Pelorhabdus rhamnosifermentans: one gene and its partner. The protein of the gene in region 1 interacts with the protein of each later gene in a pairwise test. Links are inferred from orthologs where the notes say so. Each region holds a gene or a part of one and is shown in the gene's direction. Other genes may lie near its edges.

Region 1 (6,803 bases):
GTGGATGATCTTTGACGAAGCTCATGTTACGAATGTGGCTGTACTGCCCAAATATCGCGGGCAAGGCATTGGTAAACAACTCATGGCATCTCTTATTCTTTATGCTCAGCAGCAAGGGGCGGAGCGGATGACACTTGAGGTACGTGCGTCCAATGAAATCGCTCAAAATATGTATCGGCAATTCGGTTTTACTGCTAAAGGTATTCGACCACGTTATTACACCGAAAGTAATGAAGATGCTCTTATTATGTGGTTGGATATAAAAAAAGCCACTTTCGTGGCTGAAGGGTGATTGCTCTATAAAATATTCAGCACTTTCCTGTTTTGTGCTGGTGGTGAAAAAATAAAAGGGCGGAAAAACCGCCCTAGGTGTTTACCGGAGAGTTTGTTCGTAGTTCTCGATCATCTTACGAACCATGTGGCCACCGACACGACCGCAATCGGCGGAAGTCATTGTAGCCCAGCCCGAAGAACGTACGCGCTCAGCTACACCTAACTCAGAAGCAATTTCCATTTTCATTTGATCTAAGGCGTTTTCGGCAGCGGGAGTCACTGGTTTACGTGAGCGTGCCATAGTTAAAACCTCCTTTCGTGGACGATCTTGTTTTTCTGTCCACTCTTAATTTGTCTGATTTTTGTGCATAACATACGTGATTTTAGAAGGAAACTACTGGGGGCATTTTTCTTGATAAATTTGGATAACAACATACATTCGACTTTGGTTCTTGGTCTTGAAACAAGCTGTGATGAAACCTCGGCTGCCGTCGTTCGAGACGGTCGGACCATCCTTTCGAACGTCATTTCCTCACAGGTTCCTGTTCACCAAAAATTTGGCGGTGTTGTACCTGAAATTGCATCCCGCAAACATATTGAACAGGTCGTTCCTGTGATTGATCAGGCACTAAGAGAAGCTCAGGTGACACTAGATGAAATATCCGCTATTGGCGTTACCTATGGACCTGGTTTGGTAGGGGCTCTCCTTGTCGGTGTGGCGGCAGCCAAAGCTTTGGCTTTTGCGAAAAGGCTGCCCCTTGTCGGTGTTCATCATCTGGAAGGCCATATTTTTGCCAATCTCCTTACGCATCCTGATTTAGAACCGCCGTTTCTGGCGCTTGTTGTGTCAGGCGGGCACACCTCGCTAGTGAAGGTAGCCTCTTATAATGAGTTTTTGTTGATTGGTCAAACACGCGATGATGCAGCAGGGGAGGCTTTTGATAAGATAGCACGCGTCATGGGGTTGCCTTATCCCGGCGGTCCCCATATTGATCGGCTTGCAGCCGAGGGTGATTCGGCTGCTATCCATTTTCCACGGGCCTTAACAGGCCATGGCAGTTATGAATTTAGTTTTAGTGGTCTGAAATCGGCTGTGCTCAACTATTTAAATTCAGCGAGGCAAAAGGGAGAAGCCATCGTTCATGCCGATGTGGCAGCGAGTTTTCAAGCGGCTATTGTGGATGTTTTAGTCGAAAAAACGTTGCAAGCAGCACAGGAGTACGATCTTAAAAAGGTCGTTTTGGCTGGTGGTGTGGCAGCGAATTCATCACTTCGTAGCCATCTGGCTAATGCACTTGCTATCCAGAATATTCAGTTCTATTATCCGCAAACGGTGCTTTGTACGGATAATGCTGCTATGGTGGCCTGTCGGGCTCATTATCAGTTTTTAGCTGGTAAAATCTCTTCTTTATCATTAAATGCTCGCCCGACGATGCGTCTTGGCCAATCTTTTAATGAAAAAAACAATAATCTTTACTAATTTACAAGGATATTTTCTTCTTGTGTTGAATCATAGAGTATTTATATAGCACAAGGGAGGCAACCTATGGGCGTTATCGGTGATATTTGTCGTAAAGTTACTGGACTCAGTACGGAACAAATTGAACAGCTCGAACAGCTGGCTGTTTTGCTTGGCATCGCTGCTGATTTGTCGCATGCCCAAATCACTGTGTATACTAAGACAAAGTCCAAGCATTTTTTGGCGATTGTTGCTCAGGTGAGGCCTAATACAAGCTTTATTGAGTATCGCCCCCACCTTTTAGGAACAACGGTTAGGGCGACGGAAGAGCCACTTGTCTGGCGTACAATGACGTGTGGCGAACATATTTCGGGTCAAAGAGAATGGGAAATCGGTATGGATGTGCTCGAAATGGAGACTCATGCGATTCGCGATAAAGCGGGTACCGTGATTGCTGTGGTCAGTTTTGAGGCCAGTCATGAAGAGGCTCGTGCTGGGGCCCACCCTGTTTTGGTTGAAATGGCCTTTTTGTTATTGTCTACGAGTCGCGCTAAAATGGAAAATATTTTTAGACGGCTCAATGCGCGGGATGGTATTATTATTGTAGGGGAAAGTGGTCATGTCGTTTTTTCCAATGCTGTTGCTGCAAGTATCTACAAGGTTCTTGGCGTGGGGCGTGTCGTGGGACGGCGTGTGTCAGACAGGCGCAGTCATATGAAAGTGGTACAAAAGGCGATTGCTCACGGAGTGGCTCAGGAACTGGAGATTGAAACAGGCGACTTTGTTTTTAATCAACGTGCCATTCCAGTTGTTGTCGATGAAAAAGTGATTCGTACCTTGTTTATTGTCAGTGATGTTACGGAGATTAAGAAAAAGGAAAAAGAATTGCTCATTAAGTCGGCTGTTATTCAGGAAATTCATCATCGCGTCAAAAATAATCTGCAAACTATTGCCAGTCTATTGAGTTTGCAGGCTAGGCGATCTTCTTCAGCCGATGTAAAGGCTTCTCTGAAAGAATGTATTAATCGTATTTTAAGTATTTCTGTCATTCATGAGTTTTTATCACAACAGGATGTGGAAACAATCAATGTGGCTGAAGTAGCCAAAAACATCTTAGATTCGGTTATTCAAAATATGATGGAACCAGATTTTAATATTCAAACGGTATTTAACGGTGAAACAGTTATCCTTCCTTCTGATTGCGCAACAAGTTTAGCTTTGGCTATTAATGAACTTATTCAAAATTCTATTGAGCATGGTTTTGTTGGCAGGCGAGAGGGCATTATTGGTATTGATATTCGATCTTTATCTGATTGTTATCAAATAGAAATATTTGATAATGGCATTGGCTTACCACCGGGCTTTGATGCGCATAGTTTAAAAAGTCTTGGCATTCAAATTATTACGACACTCATTGAATCGGATTTGTCAGGAAAATTTGAATTAAAATCGGATGGTGGAACACGGGCGATTATTACGATACCTCATATGACAGAGGGAGAAGGAGGCTGAGAAATGGAACTGTTAAAAATCGTTATCGCAGATAATGAATCCATTATTCGTATGGATTTAAAGGAACTATTAGAAGAAGCCGGTCATGATGTAGTCGGTGAGGCGTCAGATGGACTCCACGCCGTTGAACTGGTGCGTAAAACTCGCCCTGATTTGGTGATTATGGATATTAAAATGCCTAAGATGGACGGGATTGCGGCGGCCCGAATTATTGCGAATGAAAAATTAGCACCTGTACTGCTTCTTACGGCCTTTAGTCAGAAGGAAATTGTTGAGAAAGCCAAAGAATCAGGTGTTTTAGCTTACCTTGTGAAACCAATTAAAGAGGCAAATTTATTTCCAGCCATGGAAATTGCTTTGTCGCGATTTAAAGAAATTAGCGATTTAGAACATGAATTGGAAGATGTAAAAAACTCGTTAGAAATGCGTAAACTTTTGGATCGGGCTAAAGGCATTTTGATGGATGCGTATCAATTAAGCGAAGGGGAAGCTTATCGGCGAATTCAGCAATATAGTATGGCGAAGCGGAAGTCGATTCGGGAAGTGGCAGAAGCCATTGTAAATTCAGCAAAAAAATGACGATAGAACGGTTGCCTAACGGTTTTTTAGTTGGGTAGCCGTTTATTTTTTAAATTTAATTCGTTTTTTTATGGAAAAGACTTGATTTTTGTTCCAAAATTATATATCATAATCTATGTAATTAGCACTCCTCTAAAGTGAGTGCTAACAAAAAAGATACAACATTCATTAAGGGAGGTAATTTTTCCATGATTAAGCCATTAGGCGACAGAGTCGTAATTAAAGCTTTAGAAGCGGAGCAAAAAACCAAGAGCGGAATCGTTCTTCCGGATACTGTTAAGGAGAAACCACAGGAAGGCGAAATCGTTGCTGTAGGTGCTGGTAAAGTAATGGAGAATGGTCAAAGAGTAGCCCTTGAAGTAAAAGTTGGCGATAAAGTTCTGTTCTCGAAATATGCTGGAACTGAAGTAAAAGTGAATGACAAAGATTATCTTGTATTGAGTGAAAGAGATATCCTGGCAATTGTAGGCTAATATCATACGAAATTAAGGGAGGTTACATAAATGGCTAAACAAATTGTTTTTGATGAGGAAGCGCGCCGCGCTCTTGAAAGAGGCGTCAATGCTCTTGCAAATGCTGTAAAGGTAACACTTGGACCTAAGGGTCGTAATGTTGTTTTGGATAAAAAATTTGGTGCACCAACAATTACGAATGATGGTGTAACCATTGCTCGTGATATTGATTTAGAAGATCCATTTGAGAATATGGGTGCTCAATTAGTAAAAGAAGTTGCAACAAAAACAAATGATGTTGCTGGTGATGGTACTACGACAGCAACTCTTTTGGCACAAGCTATGATTCATGAAGGTATGCGCAATGTTGCTGCTGGTGCTAACCCGATGATCTTGAAAAAAGGTATTAAAAAAGCAGTCGATGCTTTAGTAGAGGATATTAAAAAATCTGCTAAAAAAGTAGAAACAAAAGATGCTATTGCACAGGTAGCTTCTATTTCTGCCGGCGATGAAGAAATCGGCAATTTGATTGCTGAAGCAATGGAAAAAGTCGGCAACGATGGTGTTATTACTGTTGAAGAATCGAAGACAATGGGAACGGACCTCGATGTTGTAGAAGGCATGCAGTTTGACCGCGGCTATATTTCCCCTTACATGGTAACGGATACAGATAAGATGGAAGCCGTGTTAAATGATCCTTATATTTTGATTACAGACCGTAAAATTGGTGCTATTGCTGATTTGCTGCCTATCCTTGAAAAAGTTGTTCAACAAGGTAAGGAATTACTTGTTATTGCTGAAGACGTTGAAGGTGAAGCACTGGCAACGATTGTTGTTAATAAACTTCGTGGTACCTTCCGCGCTGTTGCTGTAAAAGCTCCTGGCTTTGGTGATCGTCGGAAAGCAATGCTTGAAGATATTGCCATCTTAACAGGCGGTGCTGTGATTACAGAAGATTTGGGTCGCAAACTGGACAGCGTTACGCTGGAAGATTTGGGTCATGCCCGTCAAGTTCGTGTTTCGAAAGAAGAAACAACGATTGTTGATGGTGCAGGCTCTAAGAGCGATATTGATGCTCGTACGGCACAAATCAGAAGCCACATTGAAGAATCCACTTCTGATTTTGATAAAGAAAAACTGCAAGAACGTTTGGCTAAATTGTCCGGCGGCGTAGCAGTTATTCAAGTCGGTGCAGCTACTGAAGTTGAACTGAAAGAAAAGAAACTGCGTATTGAAGATGCTTTAAATGCAACACGCGCAGCTGTTGAAGAAGGCATTGTTGCTGGTGGCGGTACGACTTTCATCGATATTTTGCCTGTACTTGATACAATTAGTGCAGCAGGCGATGAAAAAACAGGCGTAGAGATTGTAAAACGTGCAATTGAAGAACCTGTTCGTCAGATTGCTAATAATGCAGGCCTAGAAGGTTCTGTCGTTGTCGAAAACGTGAAGAAAGCAGGAAAAGGCATCGGCTTTAATGCCTTGACTGAAGAATACATTGATATGATTGCTGCTGGTATTGTTGACCCAGCTAAAGTGACGCGTTCTGCTCTGCAGAATGCAGCAAGTATTGCATCCCTTGTTTTGACAACGGAAACACTTGTTGCAGATAAACCAGAAAAAGATAACGGTGCTGCTGCTGCCGCTGCTATGGGCGGTATGGGTGGCATGGGCGGTATGGGCGGTATGGGCGGCATGATGTAATCTGCTCCCACGAACCTAGTAACTACACGGTTTTTAGCCATGAAAGACCGTAATGTTACCATTTTGTTACCGAAATAAGCAAAAAAAATTAGAGGTTGTCCATAAGTTCACCGAACTTTTGGGCGGCCTCTTTTTTCATATCTTTTGTAACGTGCAGATAAACCTTTCTTGTAGTATCATCGTAAGAATGTCCTAGCCGTTCCATTATTTCTTCCAGACCAACACCGGCTTCTGCTAATAGAGAAGTGTGTGTGTCGCAAACTATGAGGTGTAAGAGAATTATCAAGTTCCGCTATTTTTAATAATCTTGCCATTCTTATCTCAATAAGTTTTACATAAATCGGATAACCAGGATAACGTTCAACAAAAAAACAAAATCTTTATTATGCCATCTATCTCGATTCAACATTTTAAATTTGTTTTGTTTAGAACGATGTATTTCCGATTCTTTAATTGTCTTTTCGGTTACGTTTATTATTCTTCTTGACGCTTTCGTTTTAGGAGGCTGCAATTCATATTTTAGAATATTGTTATTGGGGTTATAGTATGTTCTGGATACGTTGAAAGTCGTGTTAAATACAGCTGTATGGAATATGATTAAAAAGAAACAGTGATATGTTAATCATGAAAATATTGAAAGTTGTTTTGAATCACAAACGGATCATATCGATGTAGCCGAAGTAGTTGAAATAAAGCTATTACGGCAGAGACTTTGTAAGGTATTGAGAGAGTTGTCAATTAAGCAGCGGCAAGCGATAATAAAACAATAATTTTAGGATACAGCCTGACGGAATATGCCCACGAATTGGGGGTTACACCGCAGG
Region 2 (7,952 bases), on another replicon or contig:
GGTAAACCCTTTTTAACAACGAAAGCCGAAGAATTTCCCGATGATATTGCTGTGGGGCGGGCACCACGGACAGCACTAGGTGTTACCAAATCCGGACATCTGCTGATGGTTGTTATTGATGGGCGGCAGGCGGCAAGTAAGGGATTAACACTTGTTGAATTGGCCGATTTCATGCAGGAACTTGGAGCTGATGAAGCCATGAATTTTGATGGTGGCGGTTCCAGCGAAATGGTTGTGAAAGGCAGTGTCATGAACAATCCGTCTGATGGTCAGGAACGGCTTGTTGGAGACGCGATCGTTCTTACTGCCAAATAATGATTTATGTTGCTAAAAGCGGCTAAACAGGTATAATGGAAAGTGAGAATAAAAGAATTAAGAAGCAGCATAAAAGTGAGGTGTTTATGATGAGGACCAGAAAAATTGCCCTTATCACTTTGCTAGTGTTAGCTTTGGCCATGACGTACGCAGCCGCAGCTTCATTGGTAGATCAAAAAGGCGTGCTCACAGGCAAGGTTTTGTCAGAAAGGTTGGTTGTAGCAGGCACAGAGGTGAAGGTGGGAGTTCCCCTTGTGATGATTGAAACGCCAGTCGGACCGGTACCCGCTACACGGGCCAATGTCAACGGAATCGTAAGAGAAGTGCTCGTTCATCCTGGCGATATGATTCATACAGGAGATGTACTCGTTCGCATCGAGCAGGTGCAGCGCAAATAGAAAGGATGATCCGTTTGTTTACCACGTTACGGGTGCTGTTCATAGGACTGCTGGCCGCATGGCTTTTTCCGCTGACGGCAGGATGGGCAGCACCTGCCATTTTGCCTATTAACGAATTGCAGGCAGGCATGCACGGCATAGGAAAAACAGTTGTTCAAGGTACGAAAATAGAGGATTTTGATGTAGAAATTCTTGGCATCATGAAAGGCAAGGGAGCAGCAGGCGGTGATTTGATCCTTGTTCGTACATCTGGGGATGTCATTAATCGCACAGGTGGTATTGCGCAAGGCATGAGTGGCAGTCCTGTTTATATCGGTGGTAAACTGATTGGTGCTATTGCTTATGGTTGGTCGCTAGCGGATCATAGGGTGGGTATGGTTACGCCTATTGCTGACATGCTAAAAAATCTCGATATTACAAAGCCCAGTGTGGAGCTGATTCCACCAACTGAGCCTGACATCAAGGATGAGAAGCTGGAAAACGCAAAGCCGCTTACGACTCCTCTCATGGTGTCTGGTTATAACAGTCAAACCCTCCAATACTTACAGACTCAGCTTGAACCTTTTCATCTTGTTCCATTTGAAGTGGGGGATGTTCCCGCAGGGACCCAATATGGAGCTATCGAACCAGGAAGTTCCATTGGCGTAGAGCTTGTGCGTGGGGACGTCAATATTGGTGCATTAGGGACAGTGACCTATGTTGACGGGGATAAATTTGTTGCTTTTGGTCATCCTTTTTTACAAAAAGGTTTTGTTGATTTTTTAGCGACAAATGCCTATATTTACACGACAGTAAGCAGCCTGGACAGTCCTTTTAAAGTCGGTACGACAGGTGATCTGGTGGGGACAATTAATCAGGATCGTGGTACTGGAATAGCTGGTCAGCTTCATCAATACCCCTATATTATTCCCTTTCGGGTGTCTGTGACTGATCAAGATTTGCAGCGTACAGTAGAGTCTGATTATCAAGTGGTGCGTGACGAAGCCCTTGCGCCTATTTTAGGGGCTACGGGTGTTTATAACACCATTCAAAAGGCTATGGATCGTGATGGTGGCGGAACAGCCAAGGTCAGCTTTGAAATTACAGGTCGCGGCCTTCCTGATGAAGGCGTGAAAAGAGAGAATCTATTTTACACTCCGGCTAAACTAAGTGAGATTTCCGTTGCCGAGCTTCACGAAGCGCTTGACATGTTGACAAACAATCGGTTTAATCCGGTTGATTTATTTGATGTTAAAGTAAATGTAACGGTAGAAAGTGCCCGGAAAACCGCAACGCTGATGTCAGCTAAGGTTGCCAGCAATGCGGTTGTAAAGCCAGGTGACAGTGTCAATATTGATGTCACCCTCAAGCCTTATCGCGGTGCAAGCATTGTTCGAACCATCTCGTATGTCGTGCCAAAAAATCAGTCGACGGGATCGCTCATGTTGGAAGTCCGTGGCGGCGGCATGGTCCCGCTTACACAGATGTTATTAAAACGTCAAGGCATTGATATGGACATGCTCAAGCCTGACAAAAAATTACGCAGTTTTTCCGATCAAATTGATGATTTTGTTCATCGTGACCGGAATAATGATCTTGTTGTTGAAGTTCTTGATACTGGCGCTGAATCCGGTGATACGACAGCTCCTTCATCAACAACAGCCAAAAATAATCATCAGCAAGCAAATTTGGCTCAGACAGCTGTCATGGATCAGAAACTAATAGGGAATGATAAAAAAGACAAAACCTCTCTGGCAACAGATTATGTCATTGATGGTGATGCGCAAGTTGTTTTGAATGTCAGTAAATAACACCCCGTTGGGGTGTTTTTTTTGTTCAGTCAAAAATTGCAGGAAAACTTGTTTGGCATAGGGAATAAATACAAAGTTCATTACTTGCATTTAATGTAGTGAGGATGGCCGTTATGGTGATAAAATTACTTGAGAAAATAGGGAAAGTAGTCCTAAATGTGCTTGAAGTGAGTGGGCGAACGGCCATTATGGTTCGCAGTTCTTTTGCTGTTGTACATACAGTAAAAGCCAAGCCCTTGTTGCGTCAGATGGCTCATCTTGGTGCGGATTCGCTGCCTATTGTACTATTGACGATGTTATTTACCGGCATGGTCATGACCGTACAAATTGCTCACGAATTTATTAAGTATGGTGCTCAATCATCTGTTGGAGGTGTTATTGCTATTGCCATGGGGCGTGAATTGGCTCCCGTTCTGACTGGTGTCGTTGTAGCTGGGCGTGTCGGTGCTGCCATTGCGGCAGAGATCGGTTCCATGAAGGTGACAGAACAAATTGATGCCCTGCGAGTGATGGCTGTAAGTCCAATTGCTTATCTTGTTGTGCCCCGGCTGTTAGCCTGTGTCATGATGATGCCTGTCCTCGTTATTTTCGGCAATGTTATTGGCACAATTGGCGGATATCTCATGGCAACGCAGTATGCCGGTATTACGCATTTTGCTTTTGTACATTCCATCCGGGTTTTTTGTATTCCAAATGATGTTATGGGTGGGTTAATTAAGGCCATGTTTTTTGGCGTGATTATTGCTCTTGTTGGTTGTCATAAGGGTTTGACAACGGAGAATGGCGCCGAAGGTGTTGGTAAGGCTACGACAGGTTCTGTGGTGACGGCCATTATTTTGATTTTTGTTAGTAACTATTTCTTATCACTCTTACTCTATTAACGGTTTTTAGTCCGTAAGAACAGCGAGGGGAAGCTATGATTCGGTTAGAAAATGTCAGTGTCACTATGCGTGGACGGGACATTTTAAAAAATATTAGCCTAACCATTGATACAGGTGAAATTATGGTGATTATCGGAGCGAGCGGTTCAGGTAAAAGCACCTTGCTTCGCTTGCTCATTGGACTTTTAAAGCCAACAAGTGGGAAGATTTATTTTGATGATCGCGAGATTACTTCTTTGACAGAAGACGAAATGAACCAGGTTCGCCTGCAAATGGGGATGGTTTTTCAATATTCGGCTTTGTTCGATTTCTTGACAGTAGGCGAAAATGTAGCTTTTGGTTTGCGTGAACATTCGACGAAAAATGAGGATGAGATTCAACAAATCGTGCGTCGTAAACTGCGGCTAGTCGGTTTGTTCGGTCATGAAAATGACTGGCCGAACGAATTGTCAGGCGGCATGAAAAAACGGGTGAGCTTGGCCAGAGCTGTCGCGAGTGATCCTCAGATCGTGCTTTATGACGAACCTTCAGCAGGACTCGACCCCGTTATGTCGGCTACGATTGATCGTCTCATTGTCAATACGCGGCGTCGTTTGTGCGTTACGAGTATTGTGGTTACACACAATATGGAGAGTGCCTTTACCATTGCGGATCGTATGGCCATGATTCATGATGGTCAAATCATTGCGCTGGGCTTGCCGGCAGAATTTAAAACAAGTGCCGATCCACTTGTTTGGCGGTTTATCCATGGTGTGAGAAAGGCTAAACTGGCGAAAGGGAGGGAGTCCCTGTGAGTTTAAATTCAGAAGCTAAAGTAGGAGCCGTTACTCTATCGGCTATTGTGTTACTGGCAGGCATGTTGTTTGGTCTCAGTCGTTTCAGTTTGGGCGACAAGGGCTATCCCGTTTATGCCATGTTTCATGACGTAAACGGTTTGACCCAGGGGAATCTGGTACGCTTTGCCGGAGTAGAAGTCGGCCAGGTAGAAACGGTAACCATTGCACCTGAGGGCATTAAAGTGCTCGTTCGTATTCATAAAGGCACCGAGATTCCTGACGGATCGCATTTTACCATTGGCACAGATGGTCTGCTTGGAGAAAAATTTATTAGTATTGTGCCACCTGCTGTGGGAAATGGGAGTACCATCGCAGCGGGCGCTATTGTATTTGGTGAAGATCCGCAGGGGATTGCCAACTTGATTAGCTCGGCTGACAGGGTGCTCGCTGATGTTCATGCCTTAGTACAGTCGCTTAATGATATTATTGGCGATGAAAAAGTCAAAGCAGCTCTCAAGGATTCAGCACTTAATATGAAGGTTATTACAGATAACTTCAATGTTTTATCAGCCAGTTTAGCGCGCATGGCAGTCAATAATGAGCAAGATGTTCATCTCATGGTAGCAAATTTGAAAGCCATGGCCGAAAGTTTGAATAGTGTTGCCGGACGGATGGATAGTATGGTGGCCCGCGTAGATAACAATGGACAGACAGCAGCCGACTTGACGGCTGCCGTCCATAATATTAAGCTGACGAGTGAGCGCATTGAAAATATGGCAAAGTCTTTCGAAGGTGTGGCAACAGATCCTAAAACAGCTCAGAATATCAAGGATACTTTGCAAAATGCCAGGGAGGCCAGTGAAAAGGCAAACAGACTTTTAGGTAAAGTCGGCGATATTCATACGACTGGTGGCTTAGATTTTTTCTATAATCCGCATACAGAAAAATATCGCAGTAATGCTGATTTTAAGGTTTACACATCGCCCCAGGATTTTGCTGTTCTTGGGGTGGACAATGTGGGGGAAACGAGTAAGCTGGACTTTCAGATAGGAAGCGAAAATGATGGTCTTGCCCAGCGATTTGGAGTTATAAGCGGTAAGGCCGGTGTGGGGTTAGACACACACCTCAGCGATGATTTACGTTTTTCCGTGGATGTCTATGATCCCAATGAAGTCAAAGTGAGACTTCGGACAGAGTACAAACTATCGGATAATATGGCTCTTGTGGGGCAAACAGACAGTGTCAATCGGCAGGCGGACAAAAATACTTATTTTGGCATTCGCCGCCTGTTTTAATCATTGACACCTTTTATGAAGAGCCCTATAATAAATCTGTATTGACTAAAGAGTCAGCAAGTCGTTGATTACATTCGGGGAGGATTAAAAATAGCAATGAAAGTGAAAAAACAATCTTTTGTAAAAAAAAGTATCGCCTTAATGCTGTTTAGCAGTACGCTGATGTGGAGTGCTTCAACCGTTTGGGCGGCACCTGTAGAAATTTCCTTGGATGACAGTGTAGCCTTAGCACTTAAGAATAATCCGTCAGTGAAAATGGCTGAGACGGATCGTGAGGCGGCAATCGAAACGCTTAACGAAGCTCAAACAGGCTATCAGCCAAAATTAAATTATACTTTTTCAGGCGGGCGTGCCAGTACGGCAGCGTCACAATCAACAAAAAATCAATACATAGTGAGTAATAAATTTGATAATAAAGTCAGTCTGACTCTACCGCTTTATACAGGGGGTTCTGTTGAAGGACAAGTTAATCAGGCTAAACTGGCCTTAAATAGCGCCGATTTAAGTATTGTGTCAACAAAGCAGCAACTTCGGTTAAATGCGACCAATGGCTATTATTCTATTTTGCAAACCAAGAGCCTTGTGAAGGTGAACCAGGAAGAAGTAAATGATTTAGAAGGCCATTTGAATAATGTACAGGCTCAGTTCGATGTCGGAACTGTCGCCAAGTCTGACGTACTTCTTTCTGAAGTCAATTTGGCGAATGCCAGGCAAACTTTGCTTGAGGCACAAAACAAATACGATTTGGCTGTAGCCAGTTTGAATAACATTATTGGTCTTCCTATGGGAACAGAGCTGAAAGTCAAAGAGGAATTACAATATAAGAAATTCTCTACGCCTGTGACGGAATGTGTGGATTATGCTCTTAAGCATCGCCCCGAGAGTCTGCAGGCTGACATTAGTATTGCGAGTGCCAAAGAAGGGATCAGTGTTGCTGAGAGTAACCAGAAGCCTGCTGTCAGTTTAGGCGCAAGTGAAGACTGGAATGATACACATCTGCTTGGTACAGATAATAACAATTGGTCTGTTGGCGTGACTGCCAGCTGGGACATTTTTGATGCCGGTCTTACGAAAGCTAAAGTCAGAGCGGCTACCTCTTCTGTAGACAAGTCAGTGCATCAAGCGAAGCAAACGAAAGACGGCATTGAACTCGAAGTTCGTCAGGATTATTTGAGTCTGAGAAATGCTGAAAAACGGATTGCAACAACACAGGTTACGGTAGATCAGGCATTAGAAAACTATCATATCGCGCAAGTTCGCTATGCGTCAGGTGTTGGTACAAATTTGGATGTTATGGATGCTGAGTCGGCTTTGACTTTGGCAAAAACCAATAATGTTCAAGCTTTATACGATTATAATACAAGTAAAGCACAACTGGACAAGGCCATGGGAATTGGTATCTAGTCGGTTTTAAAATGGAGCTCTCGCTTTTTTTGGCGAGAGCTTTTTTCATGTATGACACAGAGGAGGATGGGAGGGGGGACTTGTCGAATTATCTTTTAATCCGATTCATCAGGAGGTTTATTATGCAGAAGAGAAAGGCATGGCTATTTTTCAGCCTCATCCTTGCCGTGCTTGTCAGTGGTGCACTCATTTGGCATAACCAGAGTCAGCCAGTGCTGCAGAATATTACGACAGACATTGCGCAGCAACTTTCTAAGTCACTGGGGCAGCCTGTAAAAATTGGCAATATTGTTATAAATTCTCCGACGAGCATGACTCTTCAGCAGGTAGAAATTGAAGATTCAGAGGGCCAACCCATTTTAATAAGCCCTGAAGTGAAAGTTTCTTTTTCATTGTGGGAGCTTTTTTGGGGACATGAGCCCGCTATACATATGATTAAAGAAATTCAAATAGCTACTCCGCAGTTATTTGTTACTGAGGGAGCCGATGGCAAATGGAATGTTGATCAGCTTTTGAAGGAGAAGCCAGCAGATCAGCCTTCGCTGCGCAGTTTAATTGATATTGATCAAGGGTCCGTTAATCTAACGCTGCCCCAAGGAAGCTGGACGTTGGATCACTTAACAGGTAAGGTCAACTTAGAAAATGCATCGGCCGCTGCCGTTGATCTTGCTGGGGAGGTAAGCGGCAATGCCTTTACTGTGGTAGGTCGACTGAATGATGGCGGAACCCATCATCTGCGCATTCAGGCGCCCCTGATTGATTTGCAGTCCTTTTTACCTTTGTTGAGTGGTCAGTCTCAATTGGAGAAAATTCAAGTACATGAGGGAAAGCTAGCGAATTTTACACTGTCTGTAGTGAGTGAAAAAGATAAGCCGCTTGTTTTTTCCGGTGAAAGTGAACTGAAGGAAATTGCCGTTAGTCTTGATGGACGTGAACTTCAACAGATTCATGGTTTTGTTACCTTTACGCAAGATTGCCTGGATTTTTATCATACGGAGGCCACATTGGGTGACCAGCCCTTCGCCATTAGCGGGCAGGTGCTGTTCAATACGGATGAGCCTGTTATTCACTTATCCATCACAGGGGTGAATTT

What was found. Proteins that work in one complex are often made in the same cells at the same time.
Region 2: the proteins of groL (region 1) and Ga0466249_RS00215 interact in binary tests that used the Escherichia coli proteins (3 or more experiments, as listed by UniProt). The link is inferred for Pelorhabdus rhamnosifermentans from one-to-one orthologs.

The regions. Positions count from the first base shown.
Region 1 is NZ_JAHGVE010000021.1:38,248-45,050, reverse strand. Bases 3,698-6,652 are described here. They hold groL (chaperonin GroEL), read left to right. Parts: upstream 3,698-4,326; coding sequence 4,327-5,979; downstream 5,980-6,652. Other genes in these bases: groES (co-chaperone GroES), read left to right, coding at 4,012-4,296; Ga0466249_RS19590 (ANTAR domain-containing response regulator), read left to right, coding at 3,698-3,823. Also shown: rimI (ribosomal protein S18-alanine N-acetyltransferase), read left to right, coding at 1-292; Ga0466249_RS19605 (alpha/beta-type small acid-soluble spore protein), read right to left, coding at 374-574; tRNA (adenosine(37)-N6)-threonylcarbamoyltransferase complex transferase subunit TsaD, read left to right, coding at 695-1,753; Ga0466249_RS19595 (sensor histidine kinase), read left to right, coding at 1,820-3,244; more of Ga0466249_RS19590, read left to right, coding at 3,248-3,697.
Region 2 is NZ_JAHGVE010000001.1:32,830-40,781, forward strand. Bases 2,362-5,298 are described here. They hold Ga0466249_RS00215 (ABC transporter ATP-binding protein), read left to right. Parts: upstream 2,362-3,419; coding sequence 3,420-4,178; downstream 4,179-5,298. Other genes in these bases: Ga0466249_RS00205 (SpoIVB peptidase S55 domain-containing protein), read left to right, coding at 2,362-2,503; Ga0466249_RS00210 (MlaE family ABC transporter permease), read left to right, coding at 2,617-3,384; Ga0466249_RS00220 (MlaD family protein), read left to right, coding at 4,175-5,298. Outside these bases: Ga0466249_RS00195 (phosphodiester glycosidase family protein), read left to right, coding at 1-315; Ga0466249_RS00200 (biotin/lipoyl-containing protein), read left to right, coding at 402-713; more of Ga0466249_RS00205, read left to right, coding at 719-2,361; more of Ga0466249_RS00220, read left to right, coding at 5,299-5,455; Ga0466249_RS00225 (TolC family protein), read left to right, coding at 5,552-6,859; Ga0466249_RS00230 (translocation/assembly module TamB domain-containing protein), read left to right, coding at 6,982-7,952. UniProt on the Escherichia coli protein: Part of the ABC transporter complex MlaFEDB, which is involved in a phospholipid transport pathway that maintains lipid asymmetry in the outer membrane by retrograde trafficking of phospholipids from the outer membrane to the inner membrane.